DNA from 3 places in the Bartonella kosoyi genome. Region 2 is predicted to be linked to each of the others. Evidence: predicted binding sites of a transcription regulator. Region 2 holds the regulator's gene; each other region holds the start of a gene.
What was found. Region 2 encodes LexA, which represses DNA repair genes until DNA is damaged. Its sites were predicted from a motif close to TGTTCNNNNTGTGTTCNG; they were not measured.
Positions count from the first base shown of each region.

Region 1: a site for LexA is predicted at 3,992-4,009, ahead of recA (recombinase RecA). Genes of this name have one in related genera too.
Region 3: a site for LexA is predicted at 1,508-1,525, ahead of ssb (single-stranded DNA-binding protein). Genes of this name have one in related genera too.

Region 1 is NZ_CP031843.2:842,151-849,475, forward strand. Features, by position in the region: gene rplQ (50S ribosomal protein L17) at 1-170, shown strand, start outside; gene D1093_RS03740 (DegQ family serine endoprotease) at 437-1,831, shown strand; gene D1093_RS03745 (replication-associated recombination protein A) at 1,839-3,158, shown strand; gene recA (recombinase RecA) at 4,134-5,177, shown strand; gene alaS (alanine--tRNA ligase) at 5,384-7,325, shown strand, end outside.
Region 2 is NZ_CP031843.2:1,538,712-1,549,746, reverse strand. Features, by position in the region: gene ttcA (tRNA 2-thiocytidine(32) synthetase TtcA) at 187-1,062, shown strand; gene rimO (30S ribosomal protein S12 methylthiotransferase RimO) at 1,589-2,902, opposite strand; gene lexA (transcriptional repressor LexA) at 3,353-4,066, opposite strand; tRNA gene D1093_RS06725 (tRNA-Lys) at 5,435-5,510, shown strand; gene D1093_RS06720 (septal ring lytic transglycosylase RlpA family protein) at 6,091-6,987, shown strand; gene D1093_RS06715 (D-alanyl-D-alanine carboxypeptidase family protein) at 7,845-9,008, shown strand; gene tmk (dTMP kinase) at 9,038-9,682, shown strand; gene D1093_RS06705 (DNA polymerase III subunit delta') at 9,679-10,725, shown strand; gene metG (methionine--tRNA ligase) at 10,802-11,035, shown strand, end outside.
Region 3 is NZ_CP031843.2:971,890-979,214, reverse strand. Features, by position in the region: gene ssb (single-stranded DNA-binding protein) at 1,012-1,452, opposite strand; gene D1093_RS04275 (hypothetical protein) at 2,060-2,743, opposite strand; gene D1093_RS04270 (hypothetical protein) at 2,828-3,490, opposite strand; gene D1093_RS04265 (hypothetical protein) at 3,572-4,078, opposite strand; partial or broken gene D1093_RS04260 (hypothetical protein) at 4,369-4,794, opposite strand; gene D1093_RS04255 (DUF1376 domain-containing protein) at 5,022-6,137, opposite strand; gene D1093_RS04250 (DUF1376 domain-containing protein) at 6,127-6,492, opposite strand; gene D1093_RS04245 (crossover junction endodeoxyribonuclease RuvC) at 6,495-6,959, opposite strand; gene D1093_RS04240 (hypothetical protein) at 7,035-7,325, shown strand, end outside.

The DNA of each region.
Region 1 (7,325 bases), 700 kb from region 2:
ATGCATCACGCAACGGTGGGTATTTGCGTATTATGAAAGCGGGATTTCGTACTGGTGATAATGCGCCCATGGCTGTTATAGAATTTGTTGATCGTGATGTTGAAGCAAAGGGGGCTGGGGATCGTGCTCGTATCGAAGCTTTAGAGAATGAAAAGGGAAAAACCTCATAAGCTTTTTATTCAATTGGATTTTTAAAGGCCGCCTTGTTTTAGGCGGTTTTTTTATGCGTATTTTTAAGTTTGTTTTACTTGAGAAATAGATGGTGAGAGAAAATTATAGCATATTGAATTATTTGATTTTTATAATATTTACTGTTTAAATGGCTTGTTTTTAGTCTCTATTATGAAATATTAATAGAGATCCTTTATTTGCGGGGTTATTTTTTTTAATTCTATGAATCTTTAACAGAATGGGCTGGTTTTATAAGGAGTAGATTATGAGGTATTCTTTTTGGGTGTGGCTTTTTTGTGCGATTATGATGTTGATATCGTTTGATCATATCTATGCTCATGTTCCTCAAACACAAAAAGAGATTACTCTTTCATTTGCTCCTTTGGTTAAAAAGACAGTACCATCTGTTGTAAATATTTATGCGGCTCGACAAATTAGAGCGCGATCACCTTTTGAGGGTGATCCATTTTTTGAGCAATTTTTTGGTCGTTTGCAAAATAATTTTCCTGTCCGTAAGCAATCATCATTAGGATCAGGCGTGATTGTTGACGCACGTGGTTTAATTGTTACAAATTATCATGTCATTAAAGATGCAAGCGAAATTAAAGTGGCTTTTTCTGATGGGCGAGAGTTTGAGAGTAAGGTCGTGCTCAAAGATGAAGCGACGGACATTGCCATTCTTGAAGTTGACGCAAAAGATATTCAGTTTCCTGTTCTTCCTTTGGGAGATTCTGATACTGTTGAAGTTGGTGATCTTGTTTTGGCTATTGGTAATCCTTTTGGTGTTGGTCAAACGGTTACAAGTGGTATTGTTTCAGCGCAAGCGCGTACACGTGTTGGGATTTCTGATTTTGACTTTTTTATTCAAACAGATGCTGCCATTAATCCAGGAAACTCTGGTGGCGCTTTAATTGATATGAAGGGGCAATTAATCGGAATTAATACGGCTATTTATTCGCGTTCCGGTGGCTCTGTAGGGATTGGTTTTGCTATTCCAGTTAATCTTGTAAAAGTGATGCTTGCTACTGTTAAACGTGGTGGAGAATATTTTGTGCCGCCTTATATTGGGGCATCCTTTCAAAATATTACACCCGATATTGCTGGTGGTTTAGGTTTAGAACGTCCCTATGGGGCTCTTATCGTTGAAGTTATTAAAGACAGTCCTGCTGAAAAAGCCGGCTTGAAAGTAGGTGATGTTATTTTGAGTATACAGGGGGTGCGCGTTGATAGTCCAGATAGCCTTGGGTATCGTTTGATGACGGCTGATGTTGGTCATAGCCTTGCTTTAGAATATTTACGAAATGGCAGAACTTTAAAAACACAAATAACGGTTGCATCAATATCGGAAATTGCATCTGTGAAATCTGAAAAAATTACGGGTGATAGCCCTCTTGCTGGTGCCGAAGTGTTAGATTTAACACCGCAAAATAGTCGACGTTTTCATCTTCCTATATCGGCAAAAGGTGTTGTGATTACCAATCTTGATGAAATGAGCAATGCTTCTGGAATTTTTCGGCCCGGAGATATCTTACGTGTTGTAAATGGCCATAAAATTCAAACAGTTCATCAGTTGAAAAAGGTTCTTATGCAAACGCGTTCACGTACTTGGCAATTGGAATATGAACGTGATGGTATGTATATTCGCCAATTTATTCGTTGAGGTTTTTTTGAAGAAAGATTTTTTTACTTCGTCGTTTGATCCTAAAGTTAATAAAAATCAGCCACTTGCAGAAAGAATGCGTCCTTGTTCTCTCAATGACGTTGTGGGACAAAGGCATTTAATTGGAGAAGATGGTTTGCTTTCACGGATGGTGGCAGCGGGCTCAATTGGATCGCTGATCTTTTGGGGACCTCCAGGGACGGGAAAAACAACAGTTGCACGCTTGTTAGCACTTGAAACAAATTTCGCGTTTGAACAAGTTTCTGCTATTTTTACAGGCGTTTCTGAACTTAAAAAGATTTTTGAAGTTGCACAGAGACGTTTTATGTCTGGGGATAAAACGCTTCTCTTTGTTGATGAAATTCATCGGTTTAATCGTGCACAGCAGGATAGTTTTCTTCCTGTGATGGAAAATGGTACTGTAATACTTATCGGTGCAACAACGGAAAATCCTTCTTTCGAACTTAATGCTGCTCTTCTTTCGCGTGCACGGGTTTTAACATTTTTTTCTCATGATCATGAAAGTTTAGGCATGCTTTTGAAGCGTGCTGAAGAGGTGGAAGGAAAGCTTCTTCCCTTGGATGATGGTGCTAGAGACGTTTTGATAGGGATGTCTGATGGTGATGCACGGGTAGCATTGACATTAGCAGAGGAAGTTTGGTCTGTTGCGCGCTCGGGAGAAATTCTTGATGCTGGTGCTTTGCAAAAAGTTATCCAGCGTCGTGCACCCATTTATGATAAAGGACGAGATGGGCACTATAATCTCATTTCAGCGTTGCATAAATCTGTTCGTGGCTCTGATCCTGATGCGGCGCTTTATTATTTAGCACGTATGTTAGATGCTGGTGAAGATCCTCTCTATATTGGGCGAAGATTGGTTCGTATGGCTGTTGAAGATGTTGGTTTGGCGGATCCTCAAGCTCTTGTTATTTGTAATGCGGCAAAAGATGCTTATGATTATTTAGGGTCACCAGAAGGAGAATTGGCTTTGGCACAGGCATGTCTCTATGTTGCAACTGCACCAAAGTCAAATGCGACATATCTCGCGTATAAAGCTGCACGGCGTTGTGCACAAAAAAATGGTTCTTTACCACCTCCTAAACATATCCTTAATGCACCGACGAAGTTGATGAAGGAGGAAGGGTATGGAGAGGGGTATTGTTATGACCATGATGAACCGGATGCTTTCTCTGGACAAGAATATTTTCCTGAAAAACTTGGGCGCCAGAGTTATTATAAACCCGTTGAGCGTGGATTTGAGCGTGAAATTGTGAAGCGTCTTGAATGGTGGAAACAATTGCGCAAAAAACGTAAAAACCAACCATAAAATTGGGATTGGAACACATTTTTTATTGATTTTGAATTTATTTTTTATTCCTCATGTCGTCGTATGAACTTTAGTTTATATTTAAACACTTGTTGCATTATCGTAGAACAATTTTTTGATCTCTTCAAAGGCATACCTTTTTATGGATTCAAATTTAGGAAATATGTCATTCAACTCTTAAAGCTACTTTATTTTTGTGGTTTTAATTGACTAAGATATTGATTTATAGTGATGTTCCACTGTTTTGTATGTTGAATGAGAGCTCAAATACTGTATGATATTTTCGTTCCAAATCTCATCAATCATAACCATTCGTTTGTATATTACATGCTGGATTGACATGTGATAAAAACTGTACAGGAAAAAACTAAAAATAGCTTTTATAAAGAATTTCAAATGTTGAGAGCCATCGCAACATTGGGGGGAAAGTGTGTGGTGGTGTAATGATCGTGGTGCTGAGTTGTTCCAAGCGTAAAGAGGTTGGTACTCAACATTTTGCATACATCATTTCATGAGTGCTGTCACAAAATGGGTATAACGAGCGTTGAAAGATGCTTCTTAAAAAAGCGTGTGAATATGCAACACAAAGGTGTTCTGTTCTTTGATGTAATAGGGGGTGGTTTTGATTGATGAGGCGTTTTTATGCGATTAAGGGGGGCGTTTTTTCTTAGGGACATAGGGGTAAGCAGGAAGGTTAAACATTGTGTTGAAATTTAAATTGTTTCTTTTCTAGAGAGAGATAAATGTGTTAACTTGCTCTCTTATAGAAAGTATTATTTTATTTGGAATTTATGTTGTGTCATAAGATAGCGAATGCCAGTTCTTTATTTTGGTGGTCATGATATGTTATAGACATGACGTGTGGATAGAAATGAAAATAGTCTGTGAAAATCTAAACTCAAGGCTTTAGTTAAATTAAAAGGGCAATATACACTTTAAGTGTTAGATTATTATGAGTCGGTCAAGGATATAATCGTGGATAAAACAAAAGCTCTCGATGCTGCTCTCTCACAAATTGAACGTTCTTTTGGTAAAGGCTCGATTATGCGTCTTGGGCAAAAAGAGCAAGTTATTGAAATTGAAACAGTTCCAACAGGATCATTATCCTTGGATATTGCTTTAGGGATTGGTGGGTTACCCAAGGGGCGTATTGTGGAGATCTATGGACCAGAAAGTTCTGGAAAGACAACATTGGCGCTGCATGCTATTGCTGAGGCTCAGAAAGGAGGGGGAATTTGCGCTTTTATTGATGCTGAACATGCGCTTGATCCTATCTATGCGCGTAAGCTTGGGGTTGATTTAGAGAATTTGTTCATTTCTCAGCCAGATACTGGTGAACAGGCGTTGGAAATTACAGAGACATTGGTTCGTTCTGGGGCCGTTGATGTGCTTGTTGTGGATTCTGTTGCAGCTTTAACACCGCGAGCAGAAATTGATGGTGAAATGGGTGATGCTTTACCAGGATTACAGGCGCGATTGATGAGCAAAGCTTTGCGGAAACTCACAGCTTCTATTTTTCGCTCTAACTGTATGGTGATTTTTATTAATCAAATTCGCATGAAAATTGGTGTGATGTTTGGTTCGCCTGAAACAACAACGGGAGGAAATGCTTTAAAGTTTTATGCTTCTGTTCGTTTGGATATTCGCCGTATTGGCTCTATTAAAGATCGGGATATGATTGTTGGCAATCAGACTCGTGTTAAAGTGGTGAAGAATAAGTTGGCTCCTCCCTTCAAACAGGTTGAGTTTGATATTATTTATGGAGAAGGGATTTCCAAGCTAGGTGAATTGATTGATTTAGGAGTCAAAGTGGGTATCGTAGAAAAATCTGGCTCGTGGTTTTCTTATAATTCTCAACGCTTAGGACAGGGACGTGAAAATGCAAAACAGTTTTTACGCGAACATGCAGAAATAGCGGCAGAAATTGAAACGGCTTTGCGTCAAAATGCTGGTTTGATTGCGATTGAATTGTTAGAAAATGCAGGGTCTGAAAATACGGAAGGTGATGAAGTCCTTTGATAGGCTGTTTTTTCGTCTATAATTTTTTTATTTAAGATGTTTTCTTTTTTTATTTTTTTGAGTTTTTAAATATACAGTCATTTTTTCTCAATTTTTTTTAATAAATATTCCGTTCTTTGATTAAATTGACTCCATGCGTGGCAAAGAGGATATTTAATGGGGAGATTTTTCTTTTAAGGTTTTTGCGGTATTCTGCAGGTGTAGATATGAATAGTGTTAATAATATCCGGTCAACATTTTTGGATTATTTTCATCGTCATGGGCATCAAGTTCTTTCTTCTAGCCCACTTGTTCCACGCAATGATCCTACACTCATGTTTACAAATGCAGGAATGGTGCAGTTTAAAAATGTTTTTACAGGACTTGAACAGTATCCTTATAAAAAGGCGACAACAGCACAAAAATGTGTTCGTGCGGGTGGAAAACATAATGATCTTGATAATGTTGGCTATACGGCGCGCCATCATACGTTTTTTGAAATGTTGGGGAATTTTTCTTTCGGTGATTATTTTAAAGAAGAGGCCATTTTTTTATCATGGGATCTTTTAACAAAAGAGTTTTGTCTACCAAAAGATAAATTGTTGGTAACAGTTTATCAAAGTGATGATGTTGCTTGTGAATTATGGCGTAAAATCTCAGGTCTTCCAGATGAAAAAATCATTCGTATTGCGACAGCTGATAATTTTTGGTCAATGGGAGAAACAGGCCCTTGTGGTCCCTGTTCGGAGATTTTTTATGATCATGGTGATGAAATTTTGGGTGGTCCCCCTGGAAGTATGGAAGAAGATGGTGATCGCTTTATTGAGATTTGGAACCTTGTTTTTATGCAGTATGAGCAGCTTTCTAAGGAAGAGCGTGTTGATTTGCCTCATCCTTCTATCGATACCGGTATGGGATTAGAGCGTATTGCTGCTGTTTTACAGGGTGTTCATGATAATTATGACATTGATCTTTTTCGTGTATTAATTGGAGCATCAGAAAAGATAACAGGTGTTGAGGCAACGGGGGATTTTGTGGCGAGCCATCGTGTTATTGCTGATCATCTTCGCTCATCTGCATTTTTGATTGCGGATGGTGTTCTTCCTTCCAATGAGGGAAGGGGATATGTTTTACGTCGCATTATGCGTCGTGCTATGCGTCATGCGCATCTTCTTGGTGCTAAAGAACCTTTAATGTGGCAGCTTTTGCCTGCTCTCATCTGCGAAATGGGACAAGCTTATCCCGAATTGGTGCGGGCTGAATCTTTGATTTCGGAAACTTTAAAATTAGAAGAAATACGTTTTCGTAAAACGCTTGAACGGGGGCTGGGTTTGTTAAATGAAGAAAGTGCCAAGCTTAAGGAAGGGGATCATTTAAATGGTGAAGTTGCTTTCAAGCTTTATGATACCTATGGTTTTCCACTTGATTTGACGCAGGATGTGCTTCGGCGTCGTGGAATATCTGTTGATGTTGATGCCTTTGATAAAGCAATGGAACGCCAGAAAGAAGAAGCCCGTGCCCATTGGTCTGGTTCAGGTGAAGCTGTAACAGAGACAATTTGGTTTTCTGTTCGTGATCAGGTAGGGGTTACAGAATTTTTAGGTTATGAAACAGAAAAAGCTGAAGGTATTCTTACAGCTCTTGTGTGTGATGGTAAAATTGTTGATGAGGTTTCTTCAGGGCAGAAAGCTATTTTTGTGCTAAATCAGACCCCTTTTTATGGCGAATCTGGTGGGCAAATTGGTGATAGCGGTATCATTTCTGGTGAAGATTTTATTTTTGAAGTGCATGATACTCAGAAAAAGGCTGATGGTGTTTTTATTCATCTTGGAGAAGTTAAATCTGGTCAGGCAGCGAGGTCTGATTGTGTGCAATTAACCGTTGACGTTGTTCGTCGTAAAAAAATCCGCGCGAACCATTCTGCTACCCATTTATTACACGAGGCTTTACGTCAAGTATTGGGATCTCATGTGACTCAAAAGGGCTCTCTTGTGTCGCCAGAACGATTACGTTTTGATTTTTCTCATCCAAAAGCTATTTCGGCAGAAGAATTAAAAAAAATAGAAGATTTAACCAATGAGATTGTTTTGCAAAATAATAAAGTGATAACGCGCCTCATGGCTGTTGATGAGGCAATTTCTGAAGGAGCAATGGCACTCTTTGGGGAAA
Region 2 (11,035 bases):
TAATAAATATTTTGTAAATGGTTCTGTATTAAGCTTATTACACTATTCTCGTGTAATAAGCTTATATAGTTCCATTTCTTTTTTCGTATCTGTTTTTATAAATTCAAAAAATATAAATGTAAGCTTACTTTATATTTGTTTTTTATCTTTGCAAAAAGAGCTATTACTTGTGCAGGACATGGTTTTATGAATGATGTTTCCATTGAATATCAGGCAATAGAAAAAAACGAAAAGAAAGATGATCTTTTGGCAAGTAAAGCAGATGATTATCATCCAATATTCCGGTGTGCTCCTTCAAGTGTGGAATTTAATAAATTACGTAAACGACTTTTGCGTCATATGCGGCAAGCTTTGGATGATTTTTCTATGCTCTCTACTGGAAAAAAATGGCTTGTTGCTTTGTCAGGCGGAAAAGACTCTTATGGTTTATTAGCGCTTCTTTTAGATTTAAAGTGGCGTGGTCTTTTACCCGTTGAAATTCTTGCTTGTAATCTTGATCAAGGACAACCTGGTTTTCCTAAACATATTCTTCCAGACTTTTTGAGTTCTTATAAAATTCCCTATCGTATTGAATATCAAGATACTTATTCCATTGTTACAGATAAATTGGCAGAAACACAGACATATTGTTCACTTTGTTCTCGATTGCGACGTGGTAATCTCTATCGCATTGCACGTGAGGAGGGTTGTTCGGCATTAATTTTAGGGCATCATCGTGATGATGTTTTGGAGACGTTTTTTATGAATTTGTTTCACGGTGGCCGATTAGCTGCTATGCCTGGAAAACTTAAAAATGATGAAGGCGATCTTTTTGTGCTACGTCCTCTTGTCTATGCTGCTGAGGAAGATATGGAAAAATTTTCTCAAGCAATGCAATTTCCAATTATTCCTTGTAATCTTTGCGGTAGTCAAGATGGTTTACAACGTAAGGCAATGAAAGAAATGCTGAAAAATATCGAAAGACAAATGCCAGGACGCAAAGATACAATGATTCGCGCTTTAACAAATGTGCGCCCAAGTCATTTACTTGATAAGAAATTCTTTGATTTTAAAACGTGTTAATAAAAATGAAGCATTTAAAAAAATAAGTTTAAAAATTTCAATTTAAGTCACTTATTTATAATAATTCACTGTTTTGCAATTTAACTCCCGTAAATGTTGTATTTTGAATTTTCTTATATTGTATCCATAAAAAATATCCCCCCATATCACAAAGCCGGACTCTTATGTGTATAAACACAATTTAAAAAACTTCCTTTAAATAAGCAATGACTGTCACACTATGGAAAAATAGGAAAATAGTATAATTATCGGTTTGACCTTTTTTAAGTAAAAATGAGAGAGCTTTGTATATTTTACTGTTGTGTGGTAAAATACCATTATTTAGAATAGCGAATCCAAATTATCTTAAGAACTTGATAAAATAAGTATTTTTAGAGTGTATAACAAGCATTGAAGACAGAGGTTGTTCGTCAATTCTCATGAAGTGATTCATATGAATAATCGAGTCTTATTGTGAACCGTTGCTTTTTTATAAACAAACTCTGATGAGAAACTTCATCATTGAGAATGAGAAGAAGTTCAATTTTTAAACGGCTATACCATAAAGGTCATAGGCGTCCGATTGTTCGATTTTAACGGTGATAAACTCACCGACACGCAAGGGGCGTCGTGATGATATATGGACAACACCATCTATTTCTGGAGCATCGTATTGACTACGTCCTTTGGCAACCTTTCCTTGACTTTCATCGATAAGGACTTGGAGTCTTTTTCCAATTTTTTTCTTTAAAAGATGTGTAGAAATTTGTTGTTGTTTTGCCATAAAACGATGCCAGCGGTTTTCTTTCACATCTTCAGGAATATTTTCTAATCCTAAATCATTTGCAACGGCTCCTTTTACTTCTTCATATTTAAAGCATCCAGCGCGTTCAATTTTTGCTTCTTCTAACCATTCAAGGAGTATATTAAAATCTTCATTTGTTTCGCCTGGAAATCCAACAATAAATGTTGATCGCAAAGTAAGGTCTGGACATATTTTTCGCCACTTTTCAATTCTACGGTTTGTTTTTTCCATAAGAGCAGGACGATTCATATGACGCAAAACAATTGGTGATGCATGCTGAAAAGGAATATCCAGATAAGGGAGAATTTTTTTTGCCGCCATAAGTTCGATAATCTCATCCACATGTGGATAAGGATAAACGTAATGCATACGCACCCAAATGCCCATATCACCCAGTTCGCGACAAAGATCAAAGAATTTCGTTTTTATTGTGCGATCTTTCCAAGAGTTTTCGAGATATTTAAGATCAATACCATAAGCACTCGTATCTTGTGAAATAACCAAGAGTTCTTTTACACCTGCTTGTACCAGTTTTTCAGCCTCACGAAGAACATCACCGATGGGACGTGAAGTGAGATCACCACGCAGTGTAGGGATGATACAAAAACTACACCTGTTAGAACATCCTTCAGAAATTTTTAAATAGGCGTAATGGCGAGGTGTTAAACGAATACCTTGCGGAGGAACTAAATCAAGAAAAGGATCATGAATAGGAGGAATTGCTGTATGAACAGCTTCTATAACACTTTCATAAGCTTGTGGTCCTGTAATAGCCAATACATTTGGATAGGTTTGACGAATAACATCAGGATCAGCACCAAGACACCCTGTTACAATAACTTTTCCATTTTTTTTGAGAGCTTCATCAATATTGGCTAGCGATTCTTTTCTGGCAGAGTCGAGAAAACCACAGGTATTTACAATAACGACATCAGCTCCTTGATGTTGACGTGAAATTTCATACCCTTCAGAGCGGAGACTTGTAATAATTCGCTCAGAATCTACGAGTGCTTTTGGGCATCCGAGGGAGACAAAACTAATACGAGGTGCGACCATGATAATCCTATAATTACTATGAAGATTGCGTTCCGCTTTTATTGACTTAAAAAATGTTCTTTATTTTTACAGATAACAATCTGTTATAAATCGATTTGATTTTTTTCTACAATATTTTGTGTATGCTTACAATTTTATCTTATTATACATACTATTATTGAGAGCGATGACATAAGACAGACTCCTTCAAAACATTCAAGCTCTTTTAGAGTAGGTGGTGAATATTTTTAAGCTGTTTTGTCGATCCTTACGTCAGTGAACGATATATGAGAGAAGAGGGCTAGTGAAACGCGTCCGATAAGGATTTAGATTTATTTATACCCCCTATTGGGGGTATCTTTTAGCTATGGGGAGAAAATCAACTGCGTGTGGCACAATATTTTAAAATACTCAGCAGTTTTTTACTACACTTTATTAGCGTATGTATGGCGTATTATAATAGGATTGTTTTTAATATTTGCGAATAAGTCCGGTAAGTTTTCCTTGTATTTCTACACGCTCGGATTTGTATGTACGTACTTCGTAGTGAGGATTAGCAGCTTCTAATGCAACAGAGGTTCCTTTGCGTCGATAACGTTTTAATGTTGCTTCTTTTTTATCAATAAATGCGACAATAATTTCACCTGATATTGCTGTATTTTGGCGTTTTACAATAATCGTATCTTTATCAAGGATCCCAGCCTCAACCATAGAATTGTCTTTAACTTCTAATGCATAGTGCTCACCTGTATTAACCATATCGTGTGGGAGAGAAAGTGTGCTTGTTTGTTGCAGTATAGCAGAGGCGGGCACACTCGCAGAAATACGTCCCATAATGGGGATTGTGATATTTTTTTTTTCTTCTTCCTCAAAACTTCCAAGATTAGCTAAGTTTTTTGATATTTCTCTTTTATTTTTTTCTATCATACTGGGAGAAATCTTACGGGCTAGAGAAAGGTTAAATGTTATTTTTTCAGGAAGTCGAATCACTTCCACTGCACGAGCACGATTGGGCAAACGACGTATAAAACCCCGTTGTTCCAAGGCAATAATAAGCTTATGAATGCCAGACTTTGAAGAAAGTTCTAAAGCATTTTTCATTTCTTCAAAAGAAGGAGGAACACCTGTTTCTTTTATATGATTGTGAATAAACAAGAGGAGCTCATATTGTTTACATGTCAGCATTCAATGTTCCAATCAAAAAAATTACAGTAAAAAATACGTGTATATATAATAATTATACAATTTTTTCGCTAAATCAAAATTATTTGCTTTATTTTTGATCTTATAAATAAAGTTAATTAGGCAATATCTTTATTTATAGACATATTTAATATATAATAAGTGCGAAGTTTTACTTTAATAAATTTATCATAATATTTTTATGTATATAAAAATACACTAATATTAAATGATATATAAAAATATTTTATGGCTCTAACTGAATTATCCGACACTCAATTTTATGGACAGTGTTATCCTTCTATTTTTTTAATATATCTACGTATTTTAGCATTTTCTCATATAAAAAGTTAAAAAAATACATTCTTTCAATAGCTTAACGGATCACTTTATGTGTATTTAGAATCATTTTCCACATTGTTTTTGTTTTTTTTATTGTTTAGTTAAATTATCTACAGCGACAATAATGTGCATCATTTATAGCCATGCCTGATATTTTCAATGAGACTAAATTTTTTTGTTTTACGTTTTCTTTATTCTATAGGATAATTGACTTTCGTTATAGAATCATTGCACGTCCATAAAAAGTTACGTCCTCAAAATGCCATTGTTGTTCATTGTCATATTGATTTAAAAAAGAGATCTCTTAATGTGCTTGCTTCCATTAAGATGATCTTGCGAATAACATAAAATCTCTTAGGCAATGCTTTCTTCACATCTCAATAGTCTACAGCCTCCCGCCGCCCCGTACTTATTTTGCCCACCCCTCATGTTGCGATAATTTTGAGGTATTAAAAAAATACAAGAGGTATTCTCATTTTTTTTAATCGTTTTATTCTTCTCTTTATGTTGTGCAAACAAATGATTTTTATGAGTTCAATATAAAAGGAACAAAAAAATTAGAAATAAAGAAACCTTACGGTATTCAGATCTCTCATTCGAATGAAAAAAAGTAAATTATTATAAATCAATATGTTATTTTATAAATCTTTATTCATCTTTAAATTTGAAAACTAAAACATAAAGTATAAAAAATAATATAATAATATAGAGTAGGAGGTATTTTTCTGTTCTCCCCATAATGTTTAACAACCCATGTGTGGAGGAGGAGGGGGGATTTCTTATAATTTTAGTACTTCGAATCTATGAGATATTTTAATCATTAGATTATTTTTTTATCGAGATTTCAAAAAGAAGATCAAAAAAACTCTATCTACAATGACGAAGAAAGGGGAGAAAACGGAAAATTATTGATAACTAAAAAAAATAATAATATTTTTTCCAAAAGGTGTTGACCAAATGAAAAGTCAACCGTATGTTCCCTTCACTTTCTACAAATTAGATAGTCTGCAAACTAGATAGCTTGTGTGAGAGCGCGTAGCTCAGCTGGTAGAGCAACTGACTTTTAATCAGTAGGTCCAGGGTTCGAATCCCTGCGCGCTCACCAAATTTATATGATATGGATAAGCTATACAGAAGTTTGATGATCTTTGTTTCTTTGATTCTTTTTAGTTTTTTGTCTCCGCTAATTCTTTTTGGAATTTTTTGATTTATTCTATAGCCAATCCTTTTCTATCAACTGTTTTGCTATAGAGTGCTCCTCTGCCCAACCCGAAAGAGCTTTAAAGCTTGTGATATAATTACACTTGTGTTGATAACAAGTGTGGCTACTCGTTTTTGTAATTCATAGACCGTGTTTTAATGCCCACCGCATCACGTGAAACAAGTTGGTAAAATCGATACTTATTCACAATTTGTGTTTATTCACAGCTTATCTTATAAGATGATTTTCTATAAGATATTGATTTATATATATTTTATCTTTGGACTTTTTTATATAGTGCATTTATTTCTTATGACAATCATAAAATGGTTAACAATGTGTTAATTTTTTGATAAAAGAAGCGAATTCAAGGATGGTATATGCGCGAGGGATATCATTTAAAAACGTGAACCCTCCTCTCGCGTATAGAAAGCGTGACGTGGTTTTTACAGTAGTACTTAACAAAAATAAGTGGACTGAATAGATGCCTTCAAATAGTAAAAAGAAATTTACTTCTATTATCAAGCAGACATTTCAATTATTTTCTATGATCGTTGTTTCTCAATCATTGGTGTCTTGTTGCGCAAGCGAAACCGCACATTTTTCAATAAAAGATTTCTATCATAATAAACCAATTGACGTAAATACTTCTGTTCTACCGAAACAAATATCCAATAATAAAAATCAAGCAGAAGCAAAAAAACATGGGCGGGCGATTGTTGGTAAACCTTACCAGATAAAAGGAAAGTGGTATTATCCTGAAAATGATCCAACGTATACACGTGTTGGCGAAGCATCATGGTATGGTTCAGATTTTCATGGGCGTTTAACAGCAAACGGTGAAATTTATGACATGAACCTTCTGACTGCTGCTCATCCTACAATGCCTTTACCTAGCTATGCTCGTGTTACTAATTTGAAAAATGGATCTTCACTCATTGTTAGAGTGAATGATCGCGGACCTTTTATGAAAGACCGTATCATTGATTTATCAAAGCAAGCTGCAACAATACTTGGTTATGTAGATAGGGGCGTTGCAGATGTTAAAGTAGAATATATTGCTGAAGCACCCATTGGCTATTATGATGGTGCATATTTAATGGCCTCTTATACTCCTGGAAATACGGACTCATACTCATTAGCGTCAGAAAGCGTTTCGAAAAAAAGAGAAACTGTTTTGTTCAAGGAGCGTAACACAGAGAACAAAGAAGGATTAGCTAAAGCAGATCCTGTTTCACAGGAACAACGCAATAAAAATGTTGCAGTGAAATTGCCAGAAATTGGTCCTATCATGGTTGATAAGCCGGTGCCATTCGATCAAGTTGCTTCTATAAATAAGCTCAACAAAAGAACAAAGGTCAATTGGCTACAACTGTTTTAAGAAAAATGCGTTGATTTTTAATCAATATCATTTTCAAATAGAAAGAAAAAAGGGGGGAGTATTATTATTAATAATAACTTGATGTGTCTCTCCAATTGATTGCTAGTCTATTCTTGCTTTTATGACAGTGTTTTCTGATAAAGCGCGTACTTTTTTTGTTGTAATCGCTTTTGCTAAATTGAAGGAAAGTAGACTGCATGAATGTGTTTATGTAATCATCTGAAATGATTACACAATCTAATTTGCGAAACAATATTCTCTTTTGATTCCTCTTTGCAGCCTTCAAAAGCATATAAGGTAATTATGAGGAGATTACGTGTTGCCTCATTTTTTCTCGATTTTTTACTCGATTTCTTAATGGAGTCCCCCCCTTCACGTAGACTGAACATTTCAAACAAAATATACTTTATTGCCAATTCACAGGTGCCCATTTTAAAGAAATATATGCTCTAAAATCTATTTTATGACAGTGTTCGTGAAGAGGGGAACTGTAAAGCTATTAGGCATGACTCTCTTTACATGTATGAAGATATAAAGATACATCATACATTTTGCAAAGCTCTTATGTTTTGCAAAAATCCTTAGTATTTGAGAGATTTATAAAAAGTATTTTTACACTCTCTTTAATAATCTTAATCTTCACCCCTATCCTAATCTTACTTATGAAAGGTAAAAAAGTGATCATTTATTATAAATAAATCAACGTACTAATAATAAAAAAGCCCAAAAGTCTTTGCATCTTTCATGCTTTAAAATTTTTTCTTTAATTCTCAATAATTCTTTAATTTGCAGAAATAAAAAAGTTTTTTCCTATATAATGATTCTTGATGCTGATCTTTGGATGGGAGGAGTGGCTCATGTATACAGTATTAAGGATCTTATTGACCTTATGGGGAATATTGGCATTTAACACGTGGGGGAGAGCACAAGATTTTCAAACTTCCGCTTCACAAGTGTTGTTACTCGATGATGATACAGAAACAATACTCCTTGAAAAACAAAGTGATATTCCTTTTTTTCCTGCTTCATTAGCAAAACTGATGACGGCAGAAGTCGTTTTTCATCAATTAAAAGAAGGATTGTTAAAGAATACCCAAAAATTCAAGGTCAGTGAAAATGCTTGGCGTAAGGGTGGGGCACCTTCCGGTACAACCACGATGTTTGCAAAAATAAAGACAGAAATCAATATTTCTGATCTTTTGCGTGGTTTAATTATTGTCAATGGAAATGATGCTGCTATTATTCTGGCTGAAGGAATATCAGGAGATGAGGACCATTTTGCACAGCTGATGAATCAGCGTGCTAAAATAATTGGATTATCTCAGAGTCATTTTGTTAATGCAACAGGGCTTCCCGAAGAGGGACAATTTGTAACAGCACATGATATGATTATATTGGCGCGTCATATTGTTCAGGAATATCCAGATTATTATACACTTTATCGTGAGCCTCATTTTACGTGGAACAATATTTTTCAACGGAATAAAAACCCTCTTATTTCTAAGGAAATTGGTGTAGAAGGATTTGGTTTTGGCTACAGCGAAAAAGAAGGATTTTCAATGGTTGCCACCATTTATAAAAATCATCGGCGTCTTTTTTTAGCAATCAATGGTTTGCAAGATGGTAAAAAACATACAACGGAAATAGAACGTATTCTTCAATGGGGAATAACGGCTTTTGATCTCAAAACGATTTTTACAAAAGGAGCAACGGTTGCCCGTGCTTCTGTTTATGGTGGAAAGAGAAATTTTGTTCCACTTATTGTCAAAAAACCAATAAATTTTATGCTTTCCAATGAAAAAAAAGCCAATGTTAAAGCAAAAGTTAAATATCATGGTCCCTTAAAAGCGCCCATCGTTGCAGGGCAATCAGTTGGTGTCATTCAAATTTTAGAAGATAAAAAGGTTCTTTTGGAAAAACCAGTTTTTGCCGGTGTGAATGTTCCGGAAGGAAGTTTCTTTACAAAAGTAAAAGATGCATTCTATGAAATAACAATTGGATGGTTGCGAAAATATTTATAGTTACGCGCTAATAAGGTTAAGGTTCATACGTGTCAGGTTATTTTATTACATTCGAAGGAGGGGACGGGGTAGGAAAAACAGTGCAGATTGCTTTACTTGCTGAATATCTCTCTCGCCAAGGTTATGATGTTGTTACAACACGAGAACCAGGAGGAACACCAGGGGCAGAGGCAATCCGGCATATTTTGTTGTCAGGGCAGACACAACAATATGGACCGTTGATTGAAGCAGTGTTGTTTACAGCGGCACGCACCGATCATGTTGCCGAAATTATTGCGCCTTCTTTGCAAAAAGGTAAAATCGTTTTATGCGACCGCTTTATTGATTCTACGCGTGTTTATCAAGGGCTCAATGAAACCGTCAATTCTTCTATTCTTTCTGTTTTAGAGTGTATTGCGCTCAATGGTATCATGCCTCATTTAACATTTTTATTAGATATGCCAGCAGAGTTTAGTATAAAGCGTGCTAATTTGCGAAGAAAACAAACAGAAGAAATCGATTATTTTGAAAAAGATCAGTTGGAAATTCAAGAACAAAGGCGTCAAGCTTTTCTTCAATTGGCCAAACAAGAGCCACAGAGGTTTCGCGTTATTGATGCGACTGGCTCAGTGGAAGTCATTGCGCATCAAATAAAAAATTTTTGTCATCAAGTATTGTTGGATCAGTTTTCATGAGTGATGTCATAAATATCTTCCCCCAATATGATGGTATTGAGACAATTTTATCTCCGTCCCAGAATAATGTTATCTTTGGTCATGAGGATGTTCGTGACTTTTTAACACAAATGCTTAAAGAAGAGCGTTTGCACCATGCGTTATTATTTGAAGGAGAATATGGAATTGGAAAGGCGACATTAGCCTTTCATCTTGCTTGGAATATTTTAAGTTCTCAAAAAGGAAATTTCTTAGAACCCGATCCTCATTCTATTCCATGGCGCCAAATTACACAGGGGAGTCATCCTGGTCTTTTGTATATTTCACGTCGATTTGATATCAAAACACAAAAGTTTAAAACAGGAATACTCATTGATGATATCCGTGATATTATGCATTTTTTAAGCCGAACATCGCAAGATAATGGATGGCGTATTGTTATTATTGATTCTGCAGACGATATGAATAGAAATGCCGCCAATGCACTTCTTAAAATACTTGAAGAACCGCCTACAAAGACGCTCTTTATTATTATCACACATTCTTTAGGAAAATTGCTTCCAACCATTCATTCACGGTGTCAAAAAATTTCTTTTCGCCCACTCAATCATGATGAAATGCAAAAAGTCATTACACATATTTTCACCAATCAGGATTTACCTGATGAAAAAACGATTGAAATGATTATTAAAAAATCTAAAGGAAGTCCTCGAAAAGCAGCTTTACTTATTCGCCATGGCGGTCTTGAAATTATTAAAACAATTGATGCCCTTCTAGAGCAACCTGTTTGTAACACAACGATTGTACACACGCTTGCACAAACATTTTCATCTGTTTCTTCCCCATTCCAATTTCAACAATTTTGTGATGAAATTCTTGATAAAGTTCAACAAAAAGCTATCACGCTCGTTGAAAAAGGAAATTTATTTCTCTCAAAAAAATATGCGCAAAAATGGCAGGAGATTCATCGAGAAATAGAGGAAATACAACTGTTTAATCTCGATAAGAAGCAGTTTGTTATTAACTTACTTTTTAGAGTTCATAAGATCATTCATGAGGATTAGTTTTTCCGTGACAATGTGATAAACAGACGTTATGTCATTGTATCTTTTATTTATAGCGTTTTACAATGAGTATGACATGCGTGACACATATTACATAACCACTCCCATTTTTTATCCCAATGGTAATCCGCATATTGGGCATGCCTATAGTGCCATTGCAAGCGATGTTTTAGCCCGCTTTCAACGATTAAACGGAAAAAATGTATTTTTTCTTTCTGGTACAGATGAGCATGGTCTAAAGATGCAACAAACTGCAGCAACATTGGACATGACACCTCAGCAACTTGCAGATCGTAATAGTGCTGTGTTT
Region 3 (7,325 bases), 570 kb from region 2:
ATTAAACCTATCAATCATAACTCCCTCATTTTTGAGGTGGTCTTTTGAAATAAAGCACATGATCAAAATGCTTCTTTTAAAACAAGCTCTCATAAAGACAATAAACAACCAAACAACCGCTTTTATCAAACGCAAGGCTTTAAAAACTGTTATAAACATCCGTTTCAAACGTTTAAACATTCATTTAGAGAGGCTCTCATAAGCGTATTTTCACTTTTCTTTAAAACCTAATTTCTTTAAAATTTAGCCGGTCCATATTTGGGCTGGAAAAAGCAACCAATCCAATTTTGGATTGACCTCGTTTGCTTTCATATCTTTCAATTTATACTCTTAAAACATTTTTTGCTTGCTTGCGTTAGATCATTCATAAAGGTTTTCAATTTCATAAGATATGACGTTTTGAATTTCATATTTATTGTGATGATAGGGTCTGTATAATGCCTGCTTATCGTTTTCTAAATTTTTAGTAAGCGTTTTAAAAGCGATCTTATCCTTAATCCTTTTATGCAATCTTTATGAATTAAACCTATAAGCTTATGACTGCTTCAAACGATTATTCCTTTGAAGGTTTAGCTCAAAAAAGAGTAAAACTCATACCATTCTTTAAACGTATACAATTTATGTTATCGATAATTTCAAACAACTAAATTTTTAAACAATGTGATTTGTGCTATGATAAAAACGTATCATAAAATTTATAAACTGTTATGAATAATATCTGCTTTTCATTTCATATGAACGTTTACATGCGTTATAATATTTGCACCATGATTTGCTTTTTATGGTCTATTCACACATAGCAATCCTATGTAAAAAATGGTCAATTTAAACATGCATAAAAAGATGGATTCTTAAGTGGATTCATATAAAATAATTACAAACAAACTATTGACTTTATTGTGTTTTTTGATATGATACGGATTTGCACGTGATATACGACCATTGGCTTCTCTTATTTGCCCTATGATTTTAGGGCGTCCCCTCTTGTTTCTTTTCACTTATACCCTCTATTTAAAAAGGAACATCATCATTTAAAGAGTTTGTAGGCATATCAAGAGGTCTGTGAATGCTTGCATAAGCAGATGATGACTGCTCTTGATTATCATCATTTTTGGCATCTAAAAGCTTTAAGTCGCCTTTGTACGAAGGCAAAATGACTTCTGTTGTATATCGTTCAATACCGTTTTTATCTTGCCATTTACGCGTTTGAAGCTGCCCCTCGATATAAACTTTGCTGCCTTTATTGAGATACTGGAGTGCTATTTTTGCCAAATGCGAATTAAACACCACAATGGAATGCCATTCTGTTTTGTCTACTTTCTTATTGGTTGCCTTATCTGTGTAGCTTTCAGAAGTTGCCATACGAAAATTGACCACCTCGGCGCCAGATGACATTGTTTTGCTTTCAGGATTTGCACCTAAATGACCAATTAACATCACTTTATTAAGCATTTGCTTTGCTATCCTTTTTATGGGAAATGGTACTTAGAAACGGAAATAACTGATACATAACAATAATATAACACATTATGCTATATTATTACAAGCAAAAATAGTTTTAATAAACTGAATCTAAAGAATTAATCCTGTTTTTATTTTACTTATTTGCTTGTGTTTTGATACGTAATGTGCAATAAAAGAGGTGTTCGTAAACTTACGAATAACGATAACAGAAACACATCGCAAAACAGAAGCCGCGTTCATAAAGAGCGCGGCTTTATCATATGAACAATCATCATCAAATATTTGAAATAAACTTGTGTTTATACACAAAATATGTATTTTAGTAGTGAAAAGATTTTTTTTAAACGCTTTTGTGTTTAATTTTCAATTCTATTTTGTTTGATTCATTAGTTATAAAAGCCGTATCAATTCATTTTGATGCGGTTTTTATGTATTAAGTCTTGCATTTTGATACGTTTTGTGTAATGAGGAGGTATTTTCCTCTTTTTGTTTGTATCTATCAAAAAGTAGTTTTGGATTGGTTTTGGAATCAAAAGCCGTGTCTTCAAAGGACGCGGCTTTCCTTTTTGCTATAAACCAGCCCCCCGCCACTTATTTACGCTGTTTTATCTAAAGTTTGTTCACTACCATCAATATCTTTATAAATTTTTCTATTGCCTTTAATAACGGTATTGCCATTAATTTTTACAGAGAAATAAACTTTAACTTTTCCTTGAATGCATGCATTATCATAAATCTCTGCCTCGGGATAAATACAAGCCGACCCCGATATTTTTGCATTCCCATAAATAAAGCCAGCAACACAAGCACTATTCAAAATTTTTGCATTGTCATAAATTCTTGCTTCTGGAGATACCATGGCTTTATTACAAACAATGGCATTCCCATAAATTTCACCACAAATTACTGCATTATCGCATATTTTTGCATTGCCATGAATATAAGCGGTCTTTTCAAGAACCCGTGCTTTATCACTAACCACTGCATTTCCTGCTATCCTTGCTTCCATAAAAACACAAGCATCATTACGTACCTTTGCATTTTCACTAACAATAGCACCATGTGAAACCATAGCGTTATCGTAAACCCAGCAATTCCCATCATGAGAGAGGTTGCTTTCATTTTCAATAAAACCACCTAAATCACCAGCCTTTACATCATCAAAATCCCTTAATGCGCGTATGCGATAAAAGTGTTTAGGTTGACGGGTTTCTGCATCGCAAACTTCTTTGATTTCGTCAGTAATTTCATATTTTTTGGATACATTTTTAGTGGTCATAGGTAGCTCCCTAATCTAACATTTGAATAAATTTTTAATAAGAGGTTTAAAGAGAGGCGCCCCCGCCGCGCCCCGCGCCATTATTTACGCAGCGTTATTTTCACTAATCTTTACAACGGTATCGCTTTCATAAACCTCACAATCTTTAGGAACCCAATAAAGATCACTATGTCTTTTTAACCTTGCATTACCATAAACATTACCTATAACCATGAAATAACCGGAGATTTTTGCATTGCCATAAACACAGCCTTTAATCTCAGCATGGCACCCCACACTAGCACGACCATAAACCTTGCCATAAATTTTAGCAGCACCACTAACAACAGCATAATCATAAACCTCAGCATTGCCATGAATACGTGCACTTCCTGATAATTTTGCATTGCCATAAACCCGCGCCTGATGATAAACCCAAGCATTATAAGAAAGATGCGCATTGTCATAAACATGAGCATTTGCATAAACGCGGGCACTGTCATACACATGAGCATTGCCATAAACATTACCCATTATAATAGCCTTATTAAAAATCTTGGCATTTTCGTAAATATGGGCTGGACTTAAAACAAGAGCATTATCATAAACCCAGCAGTTGCCATCATGAGAGAGATTGTTTTCACTTTCAATAAAGCCGCCTAAAGCCCCAGCTTTGACATCATCAAAATCTCTTAAAGCTTTAATGCGATAAAGAGTTTTATTATTAAATATACGCGTTTCATTTGTGAGTGCAAATTTCTTTTGCATAACACTATTCCTTTATAAAAAGATTTAAATTTTAAAATGAAATGTTTAAAAGGGGGCGCCCCCGCCGCGCCCGCGCGTTATTTAAGCTGTTTTCCTATGAGGACGACACATAACAAAGCAAATTTCACCATAAGGAGAAAGGCGTTCTGTATAAACATTATTCATTGTGTCACCACAAATATTCTTAGTAACAATAGCCATGCCACATGCATTGGCATTTTCATAAACATGCACTTTACTTACAATTTTTGCACTATCGAAAACATGGGCATTATCATACACATGGGCATTGGCAAAAACCTTTGCTGAATCGTAGACGCGAGCATTACCATATACAAAACCACCAACACCTGCATTGCCATAAACCTGCGCATTTTCGTAAACACGACCAGGGCTCACAACAATGGCCTGATCACCAACCCAGCAATTACCATCATGGGAAAGATTTTCTTCAGATTCAATATAACCACCAAGTTGACCAGCTTTAACATCACCGAAATCTCTTAACGCCTTAATGCGATAAAGTTTTTTACCCTCACGAAGAATTGTTTGATTTGTGAGTTGATATTTTTTTACAGAATTTTGCATAATAACTACCTCGTATTTTAACATTTTGATTGACAACCCATAAGGGCGCCGGGCGCTCAAAACACGGATACGAGACCGTCGTTACACTTTCCCCTATGAAGGGTATTGTATAGTATAACCACACCCGGCAAAATCGTTATATGCCAATAACAGCACAAAAGAAAGCCAGTATATTTTAGAAATATGGGAAGAGGTCGTTTCGTAACCTATCCGCTCGTATTACAGTGTTTTGAGCACTTGCCAACCTTAATAAACGACCTTTCCTTTAAAGTCAATACGTATTTTTTATTTTTTTCATTTTGATATCTACCTAATTGAATATCAAGCGCTTTTTCTAGCTCGCGATCCATCTCTTCACAAGACAAGGGATAACCCCATTCCCCATCATTCGTAATCTCACAAATCAACTGATCTTTCTCTGTACGCTTTTTAATTTTCACATTTACCTCATCTATCAAAGGTTCATAACTCAACACGCTTTTTGGTAAATCACCCCCATATATCCATGCTTTCACTTGCGCTTTGGTACTATAATCAACATTTGAAGGTATCTCTTGATACTGACCACCATCGAATTCCTCGTATTCTCTCATACCATCATCATATTCATAGAGATTGTAAAAATACTCAGCCACCCCTAATCCCCATGGTGCATATCCAACCGCCGTTGCAATAAATTTTTTTTTCTGTCTTGATTTACGTTTTTTTAAAAACATTTGATTTAATATCCCCTTGCTTAAATCCATAACTTTACCGATGGGTTTATTTGCCTCATATTGGACCGTGCAGTAGCGTTTTTATTTTCAATGTGGTTTTTATCATAAAAATCTAAAATCGCTCTGTACGGTACTTTTTTAGCTGTTTAAACCCATATCTATTCTCAAAACTATCAGCTCTTTTCACTAGTTTGCTGTTTTTTCAAATGCAACTAAATACGATTTCATTATGTTGCAAATGAACTGATAGGCTCTATATTTCTGATATATTTTGCCAAGCTCTCTGTTAGTGGTTTACAGCATGTGATTGTATATCTTTCTTTCATTTCTAATTCTGCGTGTCTCTTAGCTACCAATCCATATTTCGGGTGTGTAATCCAATTATCCCAAGCGCTTTGCCAATCACGTTCATGAGCATTTCGATATGGGTTGGCTTTTGAAAAGCGTATAAATTTTTTAAACTCTGATAACGCTTCATCATGCGTTAATCCTAGATCAATTGCGTATTGAAAATCGGGGTTGAAATCTTCTAACATGCTTTCAACTTCTTGTTTTTCTCTCATTTTCTTGTCTTTCTCAAAAAAGTTTGCTTGCTCTGGAAAATAAGCAGGCATTATCTTGTCAACGATTTCTGAAAGTTGTTTGCCAACCTTTTTACCTTTTCGTGAAGGCAATTTCTCAATCATTGCTTCGTTACTTTGCCATCGATTATTAGCTTCGTTTGAAATGTTGTTATTTTGCTCGTGAATGATTAGTTGTTTAGTTTCTATCGTTTTGATTTCTTCTGATTGAACATCATCACACTCGATTGGCTCGTCAACCAAATCGTTTGTTTCTAAATTTTCAAATTCAATTTCTCTTTTTGATAAAATAATATTTTTATTTTTTTTGTTATTGTTAATGTTAATGTTAATGTTATTGTTAATGGCATCATTAAGCATTGCTTGTGCATTGCTTGTAGCATGTTTAGCATCATCATCACTGTTATCTTTATTTTTATCCCATCTTGCCTTCGCTGCCTTTTGTGCTCTTTCTGAAAACTTGCTTAAATTTTCATTTGAGTTATTGAGTTCCTCTTCAACTTGTAAACTCCACAAACGACCATCTTCTGAAAAAATAATGTGTCCAGTTTCTAATAAAAGATCTAATGCTTTCTGAAATCTTTTAACTGAGCAACCAGCCAATAAAGACAATACTCGAAAATTATTCTTAAGCGGTTCTCCAGTGCGAAGCATTTGAAATCGCAACTTCACATATATAAAACCTTCAAAAGCGGGCAAATGCGCAAGATCAAGAAGCCACTTGTCTGCAAAAAGCCTCGTCCATGGCAACTTAGTTGACATGTATTGCCTCCTCTCTTTTCTTACTCCACCTCATATGCGCTGCTTTTGAAGCTCTTTCTGAAAATTTACTGATGCTATAATCAAAAGCTAATGACCTATGCCATAAGTTCCCATTCTCTAAACGCGTGATGTAACCCATGCTTATTAAAGTCTCTAATGTCTTTTGAAACGTTCTTACTGAACACCCACACCAACTTGATAAATAAGACCCATTATTGATAAGAGGCGCTTTCTTATCATTCATAAGCAACACAAGTGTTGTATAAACTGCCTTCTCTGTTGCTTTTAAACCCATAAGCTCTTTTAAAAACTGATCTGAATTAAACTTTACACACTCTACTTTGTTACTGGGCATCGCTATAAGATCTCCCTCTCTTTAATTAAATGTAAAATTGCTAAAGCATCCGCTTCATTATCATCACAAGGCGCGTGTCCTTTTGCACGCATCGCCTTAATCATTTCTTCTTTTGACGCATTCCCCTTGCCCGTCGTCGCTTTCTTAATTGTGCTAACTGGTATCCCCTCATACGGTATCTCATGATCTTCACACCACGCCGTTAATGCTGCTAATAAACCACCGTAAACATGCGCTGCATCGGTTCCAACATGACGCCTCACCTCTTCAAAATACACCGCGTCAATATCACCTGCTGTATGCTTTATCTCATTAAGCCATTGCTTAAAGCGTAAATAACGCATTCCCCCGCCTTCAAAACGACGGGGTTGCAAACTCATCGTACCACTGAATATATGACCATTTCCCCCTCGTATCGCCCACCCCATCTTCGTACCTAGATCAAAACAAAGAATCGTGTTAATCACCGCACCACTCCATACAAAACGTATTTTATAAGATTGTTTTTTTCTGAAAATGAAGGAAAGAAGGGTGTATAGAATATGGAAATACCACTTGATATACTCAGTAGTATCATCTCTGCTCTCATTGGTAGTACGATCTCGTTTTTGCTGTCATGGTGTGTGAGAAACGCAGACCTAAAAAGAGCAGAGAAAACTCGACGAGAAGATTTATGCAATGTAGAAAAACAGTTTAACCATTTAGAAGACCAAAATAAATCATTGCAAAAGCAAGCTACATTAGCAGAAAAACACGTCAATTTTTTACTAAAAACAAAAGAAGAGCTGGATTTAGGACCATCGCTACTTTTTAAGCCTAATAGCCCCACTCCA